2 regions of the Tessaracoccus lubricantis genome follow, and region 2 is predicted to be linked to the other one. Evidence: riboswitches for the same ligand, from Rfam matches in the RefSeq annotation. Region 2 holds a riboswitch; the other holds the start of a gene.
What was found. A riboswitch is a leader RNA that binds a small molecule or an ion and turns the genes downstream of it on or off. The one in region 2 is predicted to bind cobalamin.
Positions count from the first base shown of each region.

Region 1: another riboswitch for cobalamin. It lies ahead of ABEA30_RS03810 (ribonucleoside-diphosphate reductase subunit alpha); the one in region 2 lies ahead of cobI (precorrin-2 C(20)-methyltransferase).

Region 1 covers NZ_BAABLV010000012.1:88,494-99,231, forward strand. The annotation lists gene ABEA30_RS03790 (ATP-dependent DNA helicase RecG) at 1-1,551, opposite strand, end outside; gene ABEA30_RS03795 (MFS transporter) at 1,596-2,792, shown strand; gene rpmB (50S ribosomal protein L28) at 2,846-3,031, opposite strand; gene ABEA30_RS03805 (ribonucleotide-diphosphate reductase subunit beta) at 3,131-4,123, opposite strand; gene ABEA30_RS03810 (ribonucleoside-diphosphate reductase subunit alpha) at 4,150-6,651, opposite strand; cobalamin riboswitch at 6,747-6,937, opposite strand; gene ABEA30_RS03815 (Rne/Rng family ribonuclease) at 7,022-9,874, opposite strand; gene ABEA30_RS03820 (TIGR03936 family radical SAM-associated protein) at 10,105-10,738, opposite strand, start outside.
Region 2 covers NZ_BAABLV010000031.1:21,057-31,794, reverse strand. The annotation lists gene ABEA30_RS09580 (S1C family serine protease) at 1-1,036, opposite strand, end outside; gene ABEA30_RS09575 (ATP-binding protein) at 1,197-2,633, opposite strand; gene ABEA30_RS09570 (response regulator transcription factor) at 2,722-3,252, opposite strand; gene ABEA30_RS09565 (gluconolaconase) at 3,276-4,010, shown strand; gene ABEA30_RS09560 (class I SAM-dependent methyltransferase) at 3,991-4,986, opposite strand; gene ABEA30_RS09555 (histidine phosphatase family protein) at 5,009-5,551, shown strand; gene ABEA30_RS09550 (cobalamin biosynthesis protein) at 5,562-6,500, shown strand; gene ABEA30_RS09545 (cobyric acid synthase) at 6,497-7,933, shown strand; cobalamin riboswitch at 7,950-8,083, shown strand; gene cobI (precorrin-2 C(20)-methyltransferase) at 8,110-8,868, shown strand; gene cobM (precorrin-4 C(11)-methyltransferase) at 8,865-9,695, shown strand; gene cobJ (precorrin-3B C(17)-methyltransferase) at 9,692-10,738, shown strand, end outside.

The DNA of each region.
Region 1 (10,738 bases), on a different contig from region 2:
AGCGACCTCCTCGCGGATCCGCTCCCAGGCCCTGGCCACCCAGCCGGGGTTGCGCTGGGTGTCGACGAACACCGTCTGCACCTCCGCGCGGCCGACGGGGCGTTCCCGCAGCTCACTGGTCTCGAGGTCACCGAAGACGGTCATGGCGATCGAGCGCGGGATGGGCGTGGCCGTCATCACGAGCGTGTGCGGCCTGGCGGCGGCCTTGGCCGACAGCGCCGCGCGCTGTTCGACGCCGAACCGGTGCTGCTCGTCGACGACGACCAGGCCCAGGTCGAAGAACTCCACGGGGTCTGACAGCAGCGCGTGCGTGCCCACGACGATGCCGGCCTCCCCGGTCACGATCGCGTTGAGCGCCTCGCGCTTGGCCGCCGTGGAACGGGAGCCGGTGAGCAGCACCACGTCCGTGGCCTCGGGGTGTGAGCCCAACGAACGGCCCTGCCCCAGGTCACCCATGAAGCGCGTGATGGTGTGGAAGTGCTGCTTGGCCAGCACCTCGGTGGGGGCCAGCAGGACGGCCTGGCCGCCGGCATCCACCACCGCCAGCATCGCGCGCAGCGCCACGAGCGTCTTGCCGGAGCCCACCTCGCCCTGCAGGAGCCGGTTCATGGGCGCGGCGCGGGCCAGCTCGTCGAAGACCTGTTCGCCGATCGACACCTGCCCCGACGTGAGCGCGAACGGCAACCGCTCGTCGAAGGCGTCCAGCAGCCCGCCCACGCGACGGGGGCGCGGCGTGGCGTGCTCCCCCGCGTACTGGCGGCGCCGCTGGGCCATCGCCAGCTGGATGCCGAAGGCCTCGTCGAACTTGAGGCGGGCCTTGCCCACCTCGGCCTGCTGCCGGTCCGTCGGCTGGTGCACGGCGGTGAGCGCCGCCTGGAACGGCAGGACCCCGGCCTCCTGCACCACCCACTCCGGCAACGTGTCGCCCGCGACGGCGGGCAGCGCCATCTGGATGGCCTCGGCGATGACCCAGGTGGGCAGCTTGCCGTGCGCCGGGTAGAGGCCCACCAGCGTGGATCGCTGCACCGCGCGGCTCATGGCCGCCCTGGTCTGCTGCTTCTCGTTCTTCGGGTTGCGCACGGCGGCGCCGTCGAGCATCACGAACTGCGGATGGGTCAGCTGCAACTGGTCGCGGAACATGCCGACCTTGCCGATGAAGATGCCGCGGCGCTCCCCCGACAGCAGTTCGCTGACCCACCAGTCGGCCATGGCCTGCGCCCTGCCCTGTGAGCGGGCGTCCTTGGCGCGCGGCATGAAGAACGTCACGTCGACGTCGGTGAAGCCGTCGGTGATCACGGCGTTGACCCGGAGTTGGCCGTGGGACCCTGCCTGCGAGGCGCCCTTGACCCGGGCCACGAGCGCGGCGTCCTCGCCGATCCGCAGCCCGGAGAAGTCCGACATCTCCGAGCCCGCCAGGTACCTGCGCGGCACGTGCCGCAACAGGTCGTCGACGGTGTGGATGTCGAGCTTGGCGAACTCCTTGGCCGTGGGCCCACCGACGACGTCCGCGAGGCGCCGGTGCAGTTCACGGTAGATGGTGGTTCGCCACATGCGCACAACCCTACCGACCGCGCCCGACACTAGATTGGACCACCATGTACCGCCTGATCTTCTGGCCGGTCCTGATGCCGTCGTTCCTGTTCGCCGTCGGCAGCGGGGCCATGCTCCCCGTGATGGTGCTGGCGCTGCTGCAGCTCGGGGCGTCCGAGGCCCTCGCCAGCGCCACCATGGCGCTGTTCGGCGCGGCCGCGCTGGTGGTGACGGTGCCGGTGGGTGCGCTCATCGACCGGGTGGGCGACAAGCGGGCGATGACGCTGGCCACGGCGTCCTCCGCCGTGCTGTTCGGGCTCACGGTGGTGGCGCTGGCCAACCCGTCGTCGTACTCCCTGCCGCTGTTCGTCGGGGCGCTGGTGCTCCAGACGCCGGCGTCGGTGGCCTGGAACCTGGCCCGCCAGGCCATCCTGGCGGAATCTGTGCCGACGGCGCAGCGCGGGCTGGCCATGACCGCGCTGGGCGGCACGATGCGGGCCGGCAACCTGGTGGGGCCGCTGTGCGGGGCGCTGCTGCTGCTGTGGCTGCCGCTGTGGTCGGTCTTCGTGTTCGGGGCGGCGATGGCCGTCGTGGCCACCGGGATGCTCTACGTCAAGCGCCTCAACCGCGCCTTCGACGCGCATGTGCAGCAGAGCATCGCCGCCCACGCGGAGGACCAGGACACGGTGGGCGTGCGCTGGGCCGCGGTGACGCTGGCCGGCCTCGCCATGACGGCGCTGACCATCGCCCGCATCGGGCAGCCGATCCTGATCGCGCTGTGGGGCGTGCACCTGGGGTGGAGCGAGGCGCAGATCTCCTTCACCGTGGCGCTGGGCTCCGGCATCGAACTGCTGCTGATGTTGCCCGGTGGCCATCTCAAGGACGCCATGGGGCGGGCGTTCACCCTCGTGGCCTGCCTGCTGGTCTACGGCTCCGGGTTCGCGCTCGCGCCGCTGTGGCCCACGTCCGCCGGGTTCGTGGCCGCGGTGGTGGTGATGAGCATCGGCAACGGGCTGGGGGCCGGCATCAACATGACCATCGGGGCGGACCTGTCCCCCGTACGCGGGCGGGCGAAGTTCCTCAGCATCTGGGCCATGTTCAGCCAGGGCGGCGCGCTGGGTGGCCCGCTGCTGATCTCCGGCCTGCTGGCGGCGGCGTCGCTGCCGACGGCGATGTTCGCCGTCGCCGGGATCGCCGGGGCCGGCGCCGTGTGGATGGGAGGGTGGGCCCGCTTCGTCGGGCTGCCCGGCCGGGCACGCTGACACAGCAAAACCGGCGGCCCGCTCAGCGGACCGCCGGTTTCAGCTGTCTCAGTTCAGCGCGAGACCTTGCCAGCCTTCAGGCACGAGGTGCACACGTTGACGCGCATCGCGGTACCGTCGACGGTAGCGCGGACACGCTGGATGTTCGGGTTCCAGCGACGGTTGGTCTTCTTCTTCGACCAGGGCTTGTTGTGACCGAAGCCGGGTCCCTTGGCGCAAACTTCACACTTGGCAGCCACTGGAATCTCCTTGTTGGTTCGTTTGGGGGTTCACCTCCGAAAAGGCAACCGCACAATGTTAACCCGTCGCGAACGGATTCGCCAAACCGGCCGAGGGCCTCAATCCCCCCGTCGGCTGGCCATCGCGTTGACCTCGTACGACGTGTTGGTGGCCTCGAAGAAGTTCACCAGTTGCAGGGTGTCGTTGGCGGTGGCCATCCACTTCGCGGGGTTGGCCACGTGGTACTCGGGCTCGAAGCCCAACTCCTCCAGTCGCCGGTCCGTGAGGTAGCGGACGTAGTCGTTGACCACCTCCGCGTTGAGGCCGAGGATGCCGCGGGGCAGCAGGTCGCGGTTGTAGGCGACCTCCATGTCCACGGCAGACAGGATCATCTGCCTGATCTCGGCCGCGAACTCGTCGGTGGCGACCTCCGGGTTCTCCTCGAGCACGGTGAGGATGAGGTTGATGCCGAACTTCAGGTGCAGCGACTCGTCGCGCACGATCCAGTCGATCAGCGAGCCGAAGTTGCGCAGCAGGTTGCGCTGCCGGAATGACAGCGCAACCATGAACCCCGAGTAGAACCAGATGCCCTCGAGGATCACGTTGTAGGCCACCAGGTTGCGCACGAAGTCCCGCTTGCCCGCCACCGTCGAGATGTCCAGGCCCTGCTCGGTCATGCGCCTGATGTAGCGCACCTCGAACTCCTCCTTGGCCGCCATCGACGCGACGTCCACGTGCGCCCCGTAGGCCGCCTCGCGGTCGACGGGGAACGTCTCGAGCACGTACTCGAACGCCATGCAGTGGTTGGCCTCCTCCCACATCTGCTTGGCCAGGTACAGGTGTGCCTCAGCGGCGTTGACGTAGGGGTACACGCCGAACGCGAGTGCCTTGTTGACCAGCAGTTCGTTGGGGTTGAAGTAGCTCATGAGGTAGGTGAGCGCGTGCCGTTCGTCGTCGCTCATCCGGTGGAAGTCCGCCAGGTCCTCGCCCAGCTGGATCTCGTTGGGGAACCACGTGTTGGCCACGGCCTGGTCGTACAGGTCCATCGCCCACGGGTACGTGACGGGTTTCAGCAGGAGCCCGTCCTGGATGCCGGTGCCGAGAATGCCCATGTCTGTCTCCTTCGTCCTCTTGTTCGTCACTGGCAGGAATCGCACTGCAGGCGTTCCTGGGGGTCGACGGGGCAGGCTGCACCGTCGACGACCTCGATGGCCTGCGGCTGGAGCGCCACGACGGCGGGCCGGGCGGCTCCGAAGCCTCGGCGCGCCCCTCCCCCGGCGCCGGTGAGCTCGGCGGCCTTGTTGACCTTGACAGTGCTCTGCTCCGCGGTGTGGCGCGGCATCATGTGCAGGTAGTAGGTGGTCTTGACGCCCATCCGCCACGCCAGCTGGTACAGGTCCTCCATCGTCGAGACGTCCCGGTCGGCGAGGTAGATGTTGCGGCTGATCGCCTGGTCGATCCACTTCTGGGCCCGGGCCGCCACGTGCAGGTAGGCGGCGGGGTCCACCTGGAAGCTGGTGCGGTAGGTCTCCTTCAGGCGCGCCGGCACTGCGGGCAGCACGCTGAGGTCGCCCTGGCTGCGCAGGAGGTCGTCGCGCACCTCCTCCCAGAGGCCGAGCGCCTTGAGGTCGGCCACCAGGTTGCGGTTGACCTCCAGGAACTTGCCCGACGACGTCGCCCGGCTGAACAGCTGCGAGAACTGCGGGTCGATGCCTGGCGTGGTACCGGCCACGAGGCCGATCGAGGCCGTCGGGGCGATCGCCAGCAGCGTCGCGTTGCGGATGCCGCCACGCACCTTTGCCCGCAGGAGATCCCAGTCGAGCCGCGCCGTGCGGTCGACGTCGACCCGTACGCCGCGGTCGCGTTCGAGGGCCTCGAGCGAGTCCAGCGGCACCCAGCCCTGCGACCAGCGGGAGCCGGCGAAGTTGGGGTACGGCCCACGCTCGCGCGAGAGGTCGCAGGAGGTGTCGATCGCGTGCCAGCTGATGAACTCCATCACCTCGTCGACCAGGTCGTAGGCAGCTGGGGAGTCGTACGCGTGGCCCAGCCTCTCGAGCACGTCGGTCAGGCCCATCACGCCCAGCCCGACGGCGCGGTTCTCGCGGTTGGCGCGCTCGGCCTCGCCCACCGACGAGATCGTGATGTCGACCAGGTTGTCGAGCTGCCGCACGGCGGTGCGGACGGTGGCCGCCAGCTGGTCCCACTGGAAGGAGCCGCCGTCGAGGTGCCGGGCGAGGTTGACCGAGGCGAGGTTGCACACCGCGACGTTGTCCTCGTCCTGCGGCAGGCAGATCTCGGTGCACAGGTTGGACAGGTGGATGGTGCCGGTGTTGTTGTTGAGCGCGCGCGTGTTGATCGTGTCCTTCCAGGTCAGCCACGGGTGCGACGTGGTCTGGAGCGTCACGAGGATCTGGCGGTACTGCTCGCGGGCGCGGACCTTGCGGAAGCGCACCAGCTCGCCGCTCTCCGCCAGCGCGACGTACTCGGCGTAGCGGGCGGAGAACGCCGCCCCGTAGAGCTCCACCAAGTCGGGGGTGTCGAGGGGGTCGAACAGGTACCAGTCGGCGTCGTCGGCCACCCGCTTCATGAACTCGTCGCTGATCCACACGGCGGTGTTGGCGGTGCGCACGCGCCGGTACGGGTCTCCGGAGTTCTGCTTGAGGTCGAGGAACTGGCCGAAGTCGAGGTGCCAGTTCTCCATGTAGAAGCACAGCGCGCCGAACTTCTTGCCGCCGCGCGAGACGGCGCGCAGCGTGGAGTCGATGGTGTGCATGAACGGGATCGGGCCGGTCGAGGTGGTCTGGTTGGACCGGATCGGCGAGCCCTCGCAGCGCAGCTTCGACACCGACAGACCGATGCCGCCGGTGCCCTTGGTGAGCCACATCACGTCGCGCACGGACTTGCCGATGTGCTCGATCTGGTCCTCCAGCTGCATGACGAAGCAGTTCGACAGCTGCGCGTAGCTCGTGCCCGCGTTGGCCAGCGTGGAGCCGGCGGCGAGGTAGCGCAGCTGGCTCATGGCGTCGTACAGCTCCAGCGCCACCGACGTGGGGTCGGCCTCGTTGAGGCTGAGCCCCATCGCGACGCGCATCCAGAAGAACTGCGGCACCTCGAGGGGCAGGCGGCCTGCGGCGGTCAGGAGGTAGCGGTTGCGCATGGTGGTCACGCCGATGTGGCGCAGCAGGTCGTCGCGCTCGGGTCGCAGCGCCCGGGCGAGCACCTCCAGGTCGAACGACGTCGCCAGCCGCGCATCGAGGAGCCCGGCGGCGACTGCGTGGGTGATCGTGGGGCCGAAGTGCGCCACGTGCAGCTGCCGGATGGTCTCGGGGGCGCCGTCGCCGAACAGGTCGTGGGTGTCGCCGAAGACCGCCTTGTAGATGCGCTTGACGAGCAGGCGGGCGGCGATGGTGTCGTAGGCCGGGTCGTCCTTGACGTTGGCGAGCGCCACCTGGATGACGGCCTCGTCGAGTTCCTCGGTGGTGATCTGGTCGAAGAGGGTGATCTCGACCTCGGACTGGAGCTGGACGGCGCGGGTGAGGTCGTCGTCGAGACCCCGGGCGGCGTCGACGATCGACGCGGCCACCTCCCCGCCGTCGTACGGGACAAGGGAGCCGTCGCGTTTGCGGACACGGATGGACATGGGTGTTTCCTCGCACTCGGTGTGGAGTTCGAGAGGAGGCGGAGCGTCCTGCGCTGGCGGGGCCGTTTCCACGCGGCTCTCGAACCGGACCCCGCGGATGCGGGGCCACGCAGGCAGGTCTTCGGACTCGTGAGCCACCTACTGGCCGTCGCTTCCCGGGGATCACCCAGTGCCGATGACGGCGTTCGTTCTCACTCACCGCTGCGGGACAGTTCCGGATTCACACCGGATTCCCTCTTAGCCGCTGCCCTCGCGGGCGGCGGAACCATGCGATGTCGCCACCATATCTGGTGAATCACATCGATGTAAACACCACATGTAGGAATGCAGAAGGGGCGGGCGACCAGGTCGCCCGCCCCTCCCGGGTGGATCAGCGTCCGCGTCCGCCGCGTCGGCGGCCGTTGCCGCCCTTGCGCTCGCCACCGTCGGCGGGGGCCTGCGAGTCCACGGGCTCCTCGAAGCGGTGGTAACCGGAGCCGTTGCAGTGCTCGCAGGGCTCGGTGAAGGCCTCCTGGAGGCCGGTGCCGATGCGCTTGCGGGTCAGCTGGACCAGGCCGAGGCTGGTGACCTCGGAGACCTGGTGGCGGGTCCGGTCGCGGCTCAGGCACTCGACGAGCCTGCGCAGCAGCAGGTCGCGGTTGCTGGGCAGGACCATGTCGATGAAGTCGATCACGATGATGCCGCCCAGGTCCCGCAGCCGCAGCTGGCGCACGATCTCCTCGGCCGCCTCCAGGTTGTTGCTGGTGACGGTGGCCTCGAGGTTGCCGCCGGCGCCGGTGAAGCGGCCGGTGTTGACGTCGATGACGGTCATGGCCTCCGTGCGGTCGATCACGAGCGAGCCGCCCGACGGCAGGAACACCTTGCGATCGAGCGCCTTGGCGATCTGCTCGTCGATCTTGAAGCGCGCGAAGACGTCCTTGCCGTCCTCGCCCACCTCGAAGCGCTCGACGCGCTCCGCCAGGTGTGGCGCCACGTGCGAGACGTAGGCGGAGATGGCCTCGAACGAGTCCTCCTGACCGCCGTCGCCCTGGACGATCAGCTGGCCGAAGTCCTCGGTGAACAGGTCGCGCACGATGCGCAGCGTCAGGTCGGGCTCGGAGTAGAGGGCCTGCGGCGCCCCACCCTTCGTCGACTTCTTCTCGATGACCTCCCACTGGGCCTTGAGGCGGTTGACGTCGCGGACGAGCTCCTCCTCCGGGATGCCCTCCGCGGCGGTGCGCACGATCACGGACTCGTTGTCCGAGATGAGGCCGCTCAGGATGCCGCGCAGGCGGTTGCGCTCCGTGTCGGGCAGCTTGCGCGAGATGCCGGAGAGGTGGCCGCCCGGCGAGTAGACGATGTAGCGGCCGGGCAGCGAGATGTGGCCGGTGAGGCGGGCACCCTTGGCGCCGACGGGGTCCTTGGTGACCTGCACCAGAACCGACTGGCCGGACTTGAGCACGTTTTCGACCTTGCGGTTCTCACCCGTGACCTCGAAGGCGTCCCAGTCCACCTCGCCGGCGTACAGCACGGCGTTGCGTCCGCGGCCGATGTCGATGAAGGCCGCCTCCATGCTCGGCAGCACGTTCTGCACCTTGCCGAGGTAGATGTTGCCGATCAACGACGCGGCCGAGGCCTTGTCGACGTAGTGCTCGACGAGGATGTCGTCCTCGACGACGGCGAGCTGCGTGTACTCCTCCGACTGGCGGATCACGAGCTTGCGGTCCACGGACTCGCGGCGGGCCAGGAACTCGGCCTCGCTGAGGATGGGGGCGCGACGGCGGCCCGCGGCGCGGGACTCCTTGCGGCGCTGGCGCTTGGCCTCCATGCGGGTGGAGCCCTCGATGCCGGTCACCTCGTCGTCGTGGCTGCCCTCACCCGAGGAGTCGCCGTTGCGGCGACGGCGACGCCTGCGGCGGCGGATGGTGCTGCCGTCGCCGTCGGCGTCGTCGGAGGAATCGGCGGAGTCGCCGTTGTCGTCCGTGTCGGTGTCAGAGGAGTCGGCCTGGTCCTCATCGGAATCCTCGGCGGAATCGTCCTCGTCACTCTCGGCGTCGCCTCGACCGCCACGGCGGCGACGGCGGCCACCACGGCGACGGCGGCGGCGGGCAGGGCGGTCGTCCTCGGCCGAGTCCTCGTCGTCGGCGTCCTCTTCCGCGGCGTCCGCAGCGGTGTCGGACTCCTCGGCCTCCTGGGCGTCGGATCCCGCTTCGGTGGACTCCTCGTCTTCCTCGCCCTCCTCGTCGATCACGGTGGCCGTGCCTGCGACGCCGGCCGCGATGGCACCGGCCAACGCGGCGAGCTGGGCCTCACGGGCCTCTGCCGTCATGAACGGGTCGCTGAGCACGGCCTTGCGCGCCTCGGCGACTTCCTCGGCCGCGCGCAGGGCGGCGGCGATGGGATCCTCGTCGGGGTTGGCGGCGGTGCTGCGCGGCTCGGGTGCGGCGGCCGGGCGGCCCGCACGGCGGCGGCGCGCGCGGGGCGCGGCCTCCCTCGGCTCCTCAGACGCTGCGTCGACCTGCTCCGACTCGGGCTCCGCCGGCGCCGCAGCGGCGGCAGCAGGCTCGATGGCGCGGGCCTCGGGGCGGCCCCCGATGGCCGCGGGCTCGCGGGGGGCCTCCGCCTCCGGCGCCGCGGCCTTGCGCGTGGCGCGACGGCGGCGGACGGGCTGCACCTGCTCGGCCGGCGCCTCAGCGGCCGCAGGCTCCTGGCTGGCGGGCTCCGCGACCGGCTCCGGGGTTGCGTCGGCGGCGACCTCCGGGGCCTTCTCAGCGGCGGCCGCCTTGCGGGTGGCGCGGCGACGGACCGGCTTCTGCTCCGCGGCGGGGGCCTCCGGCTGGACCGCCTCGGGCTGGGCGACCTCCGCCTGGGGTGCCTGGGCTACCGGCTCCGGCGACTCGGCCGGGGCGTCGGAGCTCGTGGGCTCGACGTCCACCTTGCGACGACGGGTGGTGGTGGTGCGGGTGGCGGGCTTGGTCGAGGCGCGGCGACGCTTGGGCGTCAGGTCCTCGGCGACGGGCTCTGCCGCTGCGGGCTCAGTGGCCTGCGGGGCGCTGGGTTCAGCAACTGGCTCCGGCGCGACGGGGGCGGAGGGTTCAGGGGCGGCGGCCGGGGCCTCGACCTGCGCTGCCGGGGCCTTGGGGGCTCCGGCGGGGCGGGAGGCGGCGCGACGGCGGCGCTGCACGGGGGCGGGGGTGGTGTCGCTTTCGGGCGTCACCTGTTCATTGTTCTCTGATGTGAGCATGCGGCTCCTTACGCGCACTGGGCGCGGACCGGGCACAGCGGGCTGTGCCTCAAGACTGTGGTCCTCTGATGCCAGCGAGCAGTCGCGGCAGGGATTGTGCCGCGGTGCAGTCTCGCTGCCCCAGGGTGGCACCGGGCGGCGCCATGACCTTGGGCCATTGTTCCACACATCGCCAACAACCCACGCATGCCACGCTGGGATTCCGCCGGGAACCGCCCCGGAACGGTGCGTCAGGCGGGGCGCAGCGGGTCGCCGGTGCCGCCGTCGACCAGCGGCCCCTGGGACAGCCGGTTCAGCAGCATCTCCTGGGGGATGGACTCGTCGATCGTGCGCAGCGCGGCCACCACGTCGTCGGGCCGCACCAGAGGGGTCTCGATGAGCGAGCGCAACAGCAGCGTGCGGTCGTCGAGCACGTCGAGCGAGACGATGGCCGCCCGCACGTCGAACGCGCGCATCCCGCGCTTGGTCATCCGTTCGACGGTGAGGTGCTCGCGGCCCAGCAGTTCGGCCACGGCTGCCTGCAGGACGCCGGGCGCGGCGTCGAGGCGGATCTCCCAGTCCGAGACCTGCAACAGTTCGCCGAGTGATTCCTTGACCGCCTCCGCCGCGTCGAGCATCTCGAAGCCCTGCGGCAGCACCTCGTTGAGCGCAGCCACGACCTTGACGGGGTCGCACACCTCGGTCAGGCCCAGCTCCACGTACTCCGCCTCCGAGGATGCAGAGGTCGGCGAAGGGCTGGCGTAGGAGATCCGGGGGTGCGGAGTGAAGCCCGACGAATACGCCATGGGGATGTCGGCCCGCCGCAACGCACGCTCCAGCGCCCGGCCGAAATCCCGGTGCGAGGTGAAGCGCGCGGGGCCGCGC
Region 2 (10,738 bases):
GCAGCGAGGCGATCGACGACGTGATGCCCACCAGTTCACCGGCCGTGTTGACCAGCGCGCCCCCCGAGTTGCCCGGGTTGATGGCGGCGTTGGTCTGGATCGCGGCGGTGACCACCACGTTGTCGGGGGTCTGCTGGGCGACGGTCTCGTTGGTCACCGCGCGGGTGGTGACGGGCCGGTTCAGGGCGGAGACGATGCCGGTGGTCACGGTGTCGGCGAGCCCCAGCGGGTTGCCGATGGCCATGACCTGGTCGCCCACCTCGAGGGCCTTGGAGTCGCCGTAGCCCATGACCGCGAGGTCCGACGGCGGGTCGATCATCTTGATCACGGCCAGGTCCGTCGACGGGTCGTAGCCGACGGCCTCCGCGCGGTAAGCGGTGTTGCCGAGCAGCACCGTGATCTGGCCGCCGCCCGCCGCGCTGGCCACGACGTGGTTGTTGGTCACGATGTGGCCCGCGCCGTCGATGACGACACCGGAACCCTGACTGCCGGAGCCGCCGCCGGAGACCTGGATGGCGACGACGGACTTCGACGCCACCTCGGCCACCGCGCTCCAGTCGGGGTTGGACGGGTCCGCCTGGACGACGGTGGTCTGCTGCCCGCCGGACGGGTCCTGGCTGGTCTCGGTGGAGGGGCTGGCGCTGGGCGACGTGGAGCTGGCGCTGGGCGAGGCGACGTCGTCGGCGGCGTAGCGGGAGGCCACGTAGCCGGTGCCGCCGCCGATGCCGCCGGCGAGCACTGCCACGGCCAGCAGTCCGGCCACGCGCGAGCCGCCCTTCTTCCGGGGCGCCTGCACCGCCGTTGCGCTGGAGGCCGACTGCGGGTAGCCCGGGTACGACGGGCGAGGCGGGGGATAGGCGGAGTGCTGGAACGTCGGGCCCGACTGCTGGTAGCTCGGCCGCGGGGGGTACTGCTGCGCGGGCTGGGACGATTGCGCGGGCTGCGACGGCTGGCCCGGCTGGGCCGGCGGGTTCCACTGCGACGACTCGCGGCTCCACGGATCCGGCTGCTGGTTGTGCTGCTGCTCGTTGCTCATCTGGGCTCCTTGGTGGGTACGCGCCTAGACAACTACCCCAGTCTATGAGGTTCCTGTGAGGCCTCTTTGAGCCAGCAACGCGATCTTTGACCTTGCCACCATCTTCCCCGCGTCTTCACGCAGTGGGAAGTGGTGCGGCAAGTGGGTGGTGAGTTCGTGCTCACGTTGCGCGACGGTATCGCTGGCGCGGGCTTCGGGTGGGTTCCAGAGCTTCGAGTAGGCCCTCGTTCAGCAGTTGGTTGATTGCGTTCTGGATTGATGTGCGACTCAGACCCGTGAGTTCGCGGAGCTCTGCGGTACTGGCTGATTCACGGTCAGCCATGAGGTGCAGCACGCGCTCTCGTGTTGTGCCTCTCGCCTCCTCTGCAGGCGCTACGCGACGCCTCCGGAAGATGACCGTGAAGCTGGCGAGATCATCGCGTACCTCGATGGGGGGCATCAGTGCCTTGCGCAGTGCTTCCTCCATGACCGCGAAGCCTGTTCCTCGGTTTTCGGCCACGAGGCCCCCGCCTGGCAGCTGCACATGTTCCAGCAGGGTGCTCAGCCTCTGGTTGCGAGTTGAACTCAAGCCAGCGTGCCCCAAAGTGCGCTTCGTCACCGTTCCGTAGAGACCCCCTGGGTTGGTGATCTCAAGCCTGTCGACGAACATGTTGACTTGAACCTGGGTGCCTCGTGCTGAGGGGGAGTAGTCGCGATGCATCAGCGCGTTGACGACTGCTTCACGAACCGCCGCAAGGGGATAGTCAGGGAGCTCGCGCCTGTAGGGGCCTTCCATGATGGCCCCGGTCGCCATGCTCCTGGCCACCATGGCAACGGACTGTTCGACCAGCTCCGGAATCGGGCCGGTCAGCGTCTGGCTGTCGAGCAACCGGAGCCCCTCGGCGATGTCGCCCTTGGTGGTCCCCGGGAAGTGCGCGAAGGACACCGTCAGCCGAGGGAAGAACCCCTGAGGGTACTCGCCCATGGCCAGTATCGCGGCGAGCGTGGGGGCTCCCTCCTTGACCACGTGCAGGCGTTGCATTGCGATGTCGTCGCCTTGTGAAAATGTCCGTCTTCTGACGTGGCGTTGTGAATCGAGGTAGCTGACCAGCGCCTCGGGCATCACGTCCGCCAGGGTTGCCTGAGGCACCGGTTCGTCGTCCCAGGTGGGCTGGCGGTGTTCCTCCACCAGCCGGTCCACTTCGTAGGCGTCCAGCCGCTGGTCGCCATCGCCGACACGGATGAAGGCGCCTTGGTACCGACCACGCGCGGTGATGTAGCAGGGCTTGTCGCGCGGCTGGAGCTCTGGAATCCGTGCGAGCAAGAGTGCGCCATCCTCGTACGGCACGATGTCCAGAGTGCCCCGCACCGGTGGAGTCAGCTCATTCATCCGGCTCGCGAGTTGATCCCGCGCCTTACGCGCGTCGAAATCATCAACGGGCGCAAAACCTGCCCCTTCGGCGAGCCCGACGATGATGAGGCCGCCTGCTGTGTTGGAAAAGGAACTCAGCGTCTCCAGGATGTCCTTGCCCACCCCGGATTTGATCTCGATGTCTTGCTCATCAGTTCCGACCAGGCGCAATTCGGCGATGAGTTCTGTCAGGGCTGGAGCTTCCATGACTCTCTTCCCACAATGGCTTCCCACATAACTTACCAGGAAGCTTACCGCCTGGTAAGTAAGTGGTAAGTCAAGGGGTCCTCACGGCTCAGGCGCGGATGATCCGGCGCTCGATCGCCGCCGCGACCGCACCGGCGCGGGTGTCTACGCCCAGCTTGGTGTAGATGTGCGACAGGTGCGACTTCACCGTCGCCTCAGAGACGAACAGCTCGCGCGCCATCTCCCGGTTACCCAGGCCGCGCGAGAGCAGCTCGAGCACCTCCACCTCGCGCTCGGTGATGGTGGTGGCGCCCGGCGTGGTGCGGCGCACCAGCGTGGCGGCCACCGACGGCGCCAGTACCGTCTCGCCGCGCGCGGTCGAGCGGATGCCGGCGAACAACTCCTCCGGCGGCTGCGGCAGCGCGCGCAGCGCGGCGGTCACTTGTGCGCCGCCCACCTCGCCGTCGCCCAGGCTGAGGTCCATCGGCACCACGTCGGGCGACGTCCCGGCGACTGCGGCCAGCGCGGCGTCGAGCCCGTCGGCCTCCGCCACCACGGTGAGGCCCTCCTGCCCCTCGACGAGCGCCCTCAGCCCGGCGCGCACCACCGGGTGGTCGTCGACCAGCACGATCCGGATCATCGGGAGCCTCCATCGATGGGTAGGTGGACGGACACGGTGGTGCCCTCGCCGGGGGCGCTCTCGACGTAGGCCGCGCCGCCCAGCGCTGCCGCGCGGTCGCGGATGCCGGTGAGCCCGTGGCCGCGGGTGTCGGGCGGGGTGGTCTCGGCACCGCCAATTCCGCCCAGACCGAGGTGCGGAAGGACGCCGGAGCCGACGGCCGGTTCACCGCGCGCGGCATCACCGTCGACGCCGAGGGCCGCGTCTACCTCGCCGGCGGCCCCAACGGCCTGAACACCGGGCCGCAGGTCTTCCGCGTAGCCGACGACGGCTCGGGCTTCCAGGCGACCCTGTGGGCCGACGCCACCGACGAGATCGTGGTCTTCACCGGCTTCAACCTCGGCGGCATCGTGCTGACGGCGGACCGCAGGGCCCTCGTCGTGGCGCAGGGCACCACTGGCCAGCTGTGGCGCTTCGATTCGGTGACCGGCGGGGCCACGCCGGTGGCCACCGGCGGCGCGGACCTCACCAACGCCGACGGCCTCGTGCGCCAGGGCAACCGCCTCACCGTCGTGCGCAACTTCACCAGGAAGGTCGCCACGCTGCGGCTCGCCGCGGACGGCACCGCGGCCCAGCTCATCGGCCAGGTCGACACCGCGCCCGACCGCGTGCTCACCACCGCCAAGGTGTTGCGCGGCCGCATCCTCTACGTCGACAGCAAGTTCGACGAGACGGTGGGCCTGCCGCCCTACGAGGTGGTCACCGACCCGACGACGTGACCGTGACCGTGTAGTGCCGATCCTGCGCCACGACGCGGGTGGGGCCGAGCCTTTCGCTGAGCGCCCGGCGGTACGGCAGGTGCGAGTTGTACACGCACCACAGCTGGCCGCCGGGCCGCAGCACGCGCGAGGCCTCGTCGAACATCTTGAGGGTGTCGGTGGAGTCCTTCGCCACCCCCTGGTGGAACGGCGGGTTGGTGACGATGGCGTCGACGCTGTGGTCGGCGTAGCCGTCGAGCCCGTCGCCCCAGGTGGCGTCCACGGTGAGGCCGTTGACCTCGGCGGCGACGGCGGTGCCGGCCACTGCCGACCAGCTCACGTCGCGGGCCAGCACGCCCATGCCCTCCTTCGCCAACCACATGGCCACCGAGCCGTTGCCGCAGCCCCAGTCCAGCACGGTGCCGGCCTCGAGCCGCGCGTGGTCGCCGCCGCCGGCCAGCGCCATCAGCAGAAGTCGCGTGCCCGGGTCGACCTTGGTGCCGCCGAACGTGGCGCCGTAGGCGGCCACGGCGAACCCGAGGTCGTCGTGCTGGCGCACCTTCGGCCAGTCCGACTCCAGGCCCTGCGGGCCGTACGCCCGCAGGACGCGTGACTTGGAGCGGCCCAGCGACGCGTTCACGGCCGCGAAGTGCTTGGCGAGCACCTCGTTCATCGAGTAGTTCATGTGCCGGATCCGCGCCCCGCCGAGGTACGTCACGTCCGGCGCCCCCTGCACGACGGCGGCCTGGTGGTCCAGGGCGGCCAGGCTCTTCGGGAGGCGGGCCAACGCCAGGTCCACGCCGCCGAGGTCGTCGGGGTGTTCGACCAGCAGCTCCGGGGCCACCGAGGCCGCGTCGCGCCAGTCGTCGCAGAAGACCCGCACGTCGGGGGTGATGCCCAACGCGCCGTCCACCAGTTCGGGCGCGTCGAGGATCGCGACGGCGGCAGCCTCCTTCGGGGCCTCGTCCCAGATCAGGTCGTCCACGGCGTCTCTCATGGGTCAACCCTAGACTTTGCCCGTGATCTTGCACCTCGTCCGGCACGGACAGTCGACGTGGAACCTGCAACGCAGGCTGCAGGGCCAGACCGTCGACGTGCCGCTCACCGACCTCGGGCACGCGCAGGCGCACGCCGCGGCGGCGGGCCTGGTGGGACGGCGCATCACCGCGATCTGGTCCTCCGACCAGGTGCGCGCACTGCAGACCGCCGGGGCCATCTCGGACGTGCTCGGGGTGCCGGTGCAGGCCTGCGCGGCACTGCGTGAGCAGGCGCTGGGCCGGCTCGAGGGCCTCAGCTACGACGACCTCACCGAGGAGCCCGTGCCCGACGGGGCCCACCTCTCGGAGGTGCGCTGGGGCGGCGGCGAGTCCGTCCGCGACGTGCACGGCCGCCTCTCGGGCTTCGTCGCGGGGCTCGCACCCACCGACGGCGAGGTGGTGCTCGTCTCGCACGGCGACACGCTGCGCATCCTGCTGGCGGTGCTCGCGGGCCGCGGCCACCGCGACGTGGAGTGGCTGGAGTTCGGCAACGGCGAGGTCCGCACCGTCGAGGTGGCCCGATAGGGTTCGCTGCGTGATCTCCAGAGCACTCGGCCTCGCCCTGGGCGTGGTCGCCGACCAGCTCCTCGGCGACCCGAAGCGCCACCACCCGGTGGCCTGGTTCGGCACGTTCGCCGCGCGCCTCGAGGAGCCGCTGTACGGCGACGACGTCGTCGCCGGTGCGGTCTACGCCGCAGCCACCGTGACCCCGGTCGTGGCGCTGGGCGTGGCCGCCGAACGGCTCACGCGCAGCCGGCCGCTGCTGCACACCGCCGCCACCGCGCTGGCCACGTGGGCCGTGCTCGGCGCCCGCACCCTCGTCCGGGAGGGGGAAGCCATGGCCGACAGCCTGGAGGTCGGCGACCTGGACCGCGCCCGAGCGCAGCTGCCCAACCTCTGCGGCCGCGACGCCAGCCGGCTCGACGCCCCGGAGCTGGGCCGCGCCACCGTCGAATCCATGGCGGAGAACGCCGCCGACGCAGCGGTGGCCTCGCTGTTCTGGGGTGCGATCCTCGGCGTCCCCGGGCTGCTGGCGCACCGCGCCGTCAACACGCTCGACGCCATGGTGGGGCGCCGCGACGAGCGCTACGGCCGCTTCGGCACGGCCTCCGCGCGGCTCGACGACGCGCTCGACTACTTCCCGGCGCGCATCACCGGCGCCCTGGCCTCCGCGTTGGCGCCCACGGTGGGAGGCCGGGCGCGGCAGGCCTGGACCATCACGCTGCGCGACGCCGGCAACCACCCCTCGCCCAACGGCGGCTGGTGCGAGGCCGCGTGGGCGGGAGCGCTCGACGTGCAGCTGGGCGGGCGCAACGTCTACGCCAGCCGGGTCGAGGACCGGGGGCTGCTGGGCGACGGCCCGCGGCCCGGCGCGTGCGAGGTGCGCAAGGCGGCGCACCTGGTGACGCTGGTGACCGGGGCTGCCACCGTGCTGGCCGCGGGCGCGGCGCTGTTGCTGGGGCGGCGCCGATGAGCTTCCTGGTGGCCGGCACGTCGTCGGATGCGGGCAAGTCGCTGATCACCGCCGGCCTGTGCCGGGCGGCCCGACGCCGGGGCATCGACGTGGCGCCGTTCAAGGCGCAGAACATGAGCAACAACTCCATGGTGGTGGCCGACGGCGAGATCGGCCGCGCGCAGTACCTGCAGGCCATCGCCGCCGGGGTGACGCCGTCGACCCTGCTGAACCCCGTGCTCCTGAAGCCGGGCAGCGACCGGCGCTCGCACGTGATCCTGCGCGGGCAGCCCGCCGGCGAACTGCGCGCAGGCGAGTACGCCACCGGGCGACGGCTGCTGGCCGAGGCGGCGCACGACGCGTACCGCGAACTGGCCGCCACGCACGACCTGGTGATCTGCGAGGGAGCGGGCTCGCCGGCAGAGATCAACCTGCGCGAGGGCGACTACACCAACATGGGGCTGGCAAGGGCCTTCAACCTGCCGGTGCTGCTCGTGGGCGACATCGACCGCGGCGGCGTGCTGGCCGCGCTCTACGGCACCTGGGCGCTGCTGGACGACGACGACCGGGCGCTGCTGGCCGGCTACCTCATCAACAAGTTCCGCGGCGACCAGGCCGTCCTCGACCCGGGCCTCCAGGAACTCACCCGCCGCTGCGGGCTGCCCGGCTTCGGCGTGGTGCCGTGGCTGCCGGGCATGTGGGTCGACGGCGAGGACGCCCTCGAGGTGGCGCGCTGGCGCGGCGAGGGGAAGGCCGACGGCGGGCTCACCGTCGCCGTCGTCCGGATGCCGCGCATCTCCAACGCGACGGACGTGGACGCGCTCGCGGCCGAGCCGGGCGTGCAGGTGAGCGTCACGACGGACCCCGCAGTGGTGGCGGCGGCCGACCTGGCGGTGCTGCCCGGGTCGCGCGCCACGCTGCACGACCTGGCCTGGCTGCGCCAGAGGGGGCTGGCCGACGCGGTGCTCGCCCGCGCCGCGGCCGGGCGGCCGGTGCTGGGGATCTGCGGCGGGTTCCAGATGCTGGCCCGCGCCATCGTCGACCCCGTGGAGAGCGGGGGCGCCGCGCCGGTGCCGGGGCTGGGGTTGCTGCCGGTGGATGTGCGGTTCGAGGCCGACAAGGTGTTGGGCCGCCCGAAGGGCCAGTGGCGGGGCATCCCGGTGGAGGGCTACGAGATCCACCACGGGCGCACGTCCAGCTGGCCCGGCTCAGGGGCCGAGGAGTTCCTCGGCGGCGTCCGGGTGGGGCAGACATGGGGCACCATGTGGCACGGTGCGCTGGAGTGCGACGGGTTCCGCCGCGCCTGGCTGGCCGAGGTGGCGTGCGCGGCCGGCCGCGACTGGGTGCCCTCGGCCGCACCGGGGTTCGCCGAACGGCGCGAGCAGATGCTCGAGGCCGTGGCCGACGCGCTCGAGGAACACGCTGACGTGGAGCGCCTCCTGCAGCTTGGCTGACCCCGCCGTCGGGCCCCTGCGGAGCGCCTGCAAGGATGGGCGCCAACGCGCAGAGCGTCAGAGGAACCCGGTGCGACCCCGGGACGGTCCCGCCACTGTGTGCCCCTGTCAGGGGTGAGTCAGGAACTCTGTCTGCGCGGCCACTTGTCCGGGCGAGCGACCCAAGGAGGCCACGGTTGAACACCGTCCCCACCCATGCCCACCGGCGCCTGATCGGCGTCGGCGTCGGGCCAGGAGATCCCACACACGTCACCCTCAAGGCAGCCGAGGCGCTGCGCACGGCCGACGTCGTGCTCGTGCCCGCCACGGAGGCGTCCGGCGACGGCCCCGGCCGGGCCGAACTGATCGTCGCCGAGGTGGCGCCCGCTGCGCGGCTGCGGCGCATCCCCTTCACCATGGCGGACCGCAGCGGCGTCTCGGAGCGCCGCAAGGAGGCGTGGCTCACGTCGGCCGCGGCCGCCGTCGAGGAGTTCGACGGCGGGGCCGGGGTGGTGGCGTTCGCCACCGTCGGCGACCCGTCGGTGTACTCGACGTTCTCGTACCTGGCCGCCCACGTCGTCGCCTCGCGGCCGGGGGTGGAGGTCGAGGTGGTCCCGGGGATCACCGCGATGCAGGCCCTGGCGGCGGAGTCGCGCACCCCGCTCGTCGAGGGGCAGGAGGTCCTGGCGCTGGTGCCGGTGACGGTCGGGCTGGACCGGGTGCGCGAGTTGCTGCGGGCCGCCGACACGGTGGTCGCCTACAAGGGCGGCCGCACGCTGCCCGACCTGGTGCGCCTGTTGCGCGACGAGGGGCGCGACGGCGTCGTGGGGGTCAACGTCTCCCTGGCGGGCCAGCGGCTGCTGCAGTTGGACGACCTGGGCGACGGCGAACGGGCGCCGTACTTCTCCACCGTGCTGAGCGCCCCGCGGCGCACCGAGACCGGCGGCGCGCTGTGAGCGGCCGCGTGGTCTTCGTCGGTGCCGGTCCCGGCGCGGCAGACCTCATCACGCTGCGGGGGGCCCGCGTGATCGCCGAGGCCGACGTCGTCATCTGGGCGTCGTCGCTGGTGCACCCCGACCTCGTCGCGACGGCGAAGCCCGGCGCCGAGGTGATCGACTCGGCCTCGGCATCGCTGGAGGACCTCGTCCCCGTCTACGAGCGCGCCCGCGACGAGGGGCTCACCGTCGCTCGCGTGCACACCGGCGACCCCTCCATCTACGGCGCCACCGCGGAGCAGCGCGACCTCATCCGCCGGCTGGGGCTCGCCGTCGAATCCGTGCCGGGCATCTCGGCGTTCTCCGCCGCGGCCGCTCGGATGGAGGTCGAGTTGACGGTGCCGGAGGTGTCGCAGTCGCTGGTGTTGACCAGGCTCGAGGGCGGCCGCACGCCCATGCCGCCGAGGGAGACCGTCAGGTCCTTCGCCGCACACGGCGCCACCATGGCGCTGTACCTGTCGGCGGCGCGCAACAAGGTGCTGCAGGAGGAACTCCTGGCCGGCGGCTACCCGCCGGGGACGCCCTGCATCGTCGGGTACCGCGTGACGTGGCCCGACGAGCTGATGCTGCGCTGCGAGCTCTCCCAGTTGTCCTCGACGATGCGGGAGCACAAGTTGTGGAAGCACACCGTCGTGCTCGTGGGGCCGGCGCTCGCCGAGGGCCCACTGAGCACCCGTTCCCACCTCTACCACCCAGGTTTCCGGCACGAGTACCGCGCGGCCGAACCCCACGCGCAGGCAGACCTGCGCGCCCAGGGCACGCGTGGCGTCACGGAGGCACTGTCATGATCCACGTCCACGGCTACCTGGGGCAGCTGGCCCCGGAGACGGTCGAACTCGCCGGACGCGCCGCGCTGGTGGTCGGCGGGCGCCGACACCTGGCGGCGCTGGGCGTCGACGAGCAGCGGGGCGTGGTGCTGGGGGCGCTCGCCCCCGCGCTGGAGCGGCTGCGCGCGCTGCCCGACGGCGCCGACGCCCTGGTGCTCGCCAGCGGCGACCCCGGCTTCCACGGCATCGTGCGCAGGCTGCGCGACGAGGGCCTCGAGGTGACGGTGCGCCCCGCGGTGAGCTCGGTGGCGGCCGCGTTCGCAGCGGTGGCACTGCCGTGGGACGACGCCGTGGTGGTCTCGGCCCACGGGCGCCCCATCGACGACGCGGTGGCCGCCGCGCTGCGGCACCCGAAGGTCGCGGTGCTCACCGGCCCGGGCTCCGGCCTGCGGGAGATCGCGGCCGCCCTGGTGGCCTGTGGGCGGGCGCCACGCTTCGTGGTCGCCGAGCGGTTGGGGGAGGTTGATGAACGGGTGCGGTGGTTCACCGGTGACGAGGCGTTGCGCGCCGACGTGGTCGAACCCAACGTCGTGCTGGTCCTCGACGCGTCGGCACCTCGCACCTCGAGCGGTGCCACCCCCACGATCGGGCAGGTCACGAACTCCGCTGCGGCGCGTCGGCATGCCGACGCCATCGACGCCGTCGTGGGGCCCACCCTGCGCTTCGACGGGCCCTCGCGCGAGGGGCTCGCCGCCGCCTGGCAGCGGTGTGACCTCATCGTCAGCCACCTGGCGCTGGGCGCGACGTCGCGGATCATCGCGCCGTGGCTGCACGACAAGAAGGCCGACCCGGGCGTGGTCGTGGTGGACGAGGCGGGCCGGTTCGCCGTGCCGCTGGTGGGCGGCCACGCGGGCGGGGCGAACGACCTCGCGCGCCGCATCGCGGAGGCCACCGGCGCCACGCCGGTGCTGACCACGGCCACGGACGCGCTGAACATCCCGGCGCTCGACACCTTGGGCTGGGCCTACGCCGGCGACGTCGCGGCCGTGACCCGCGCCGTCATC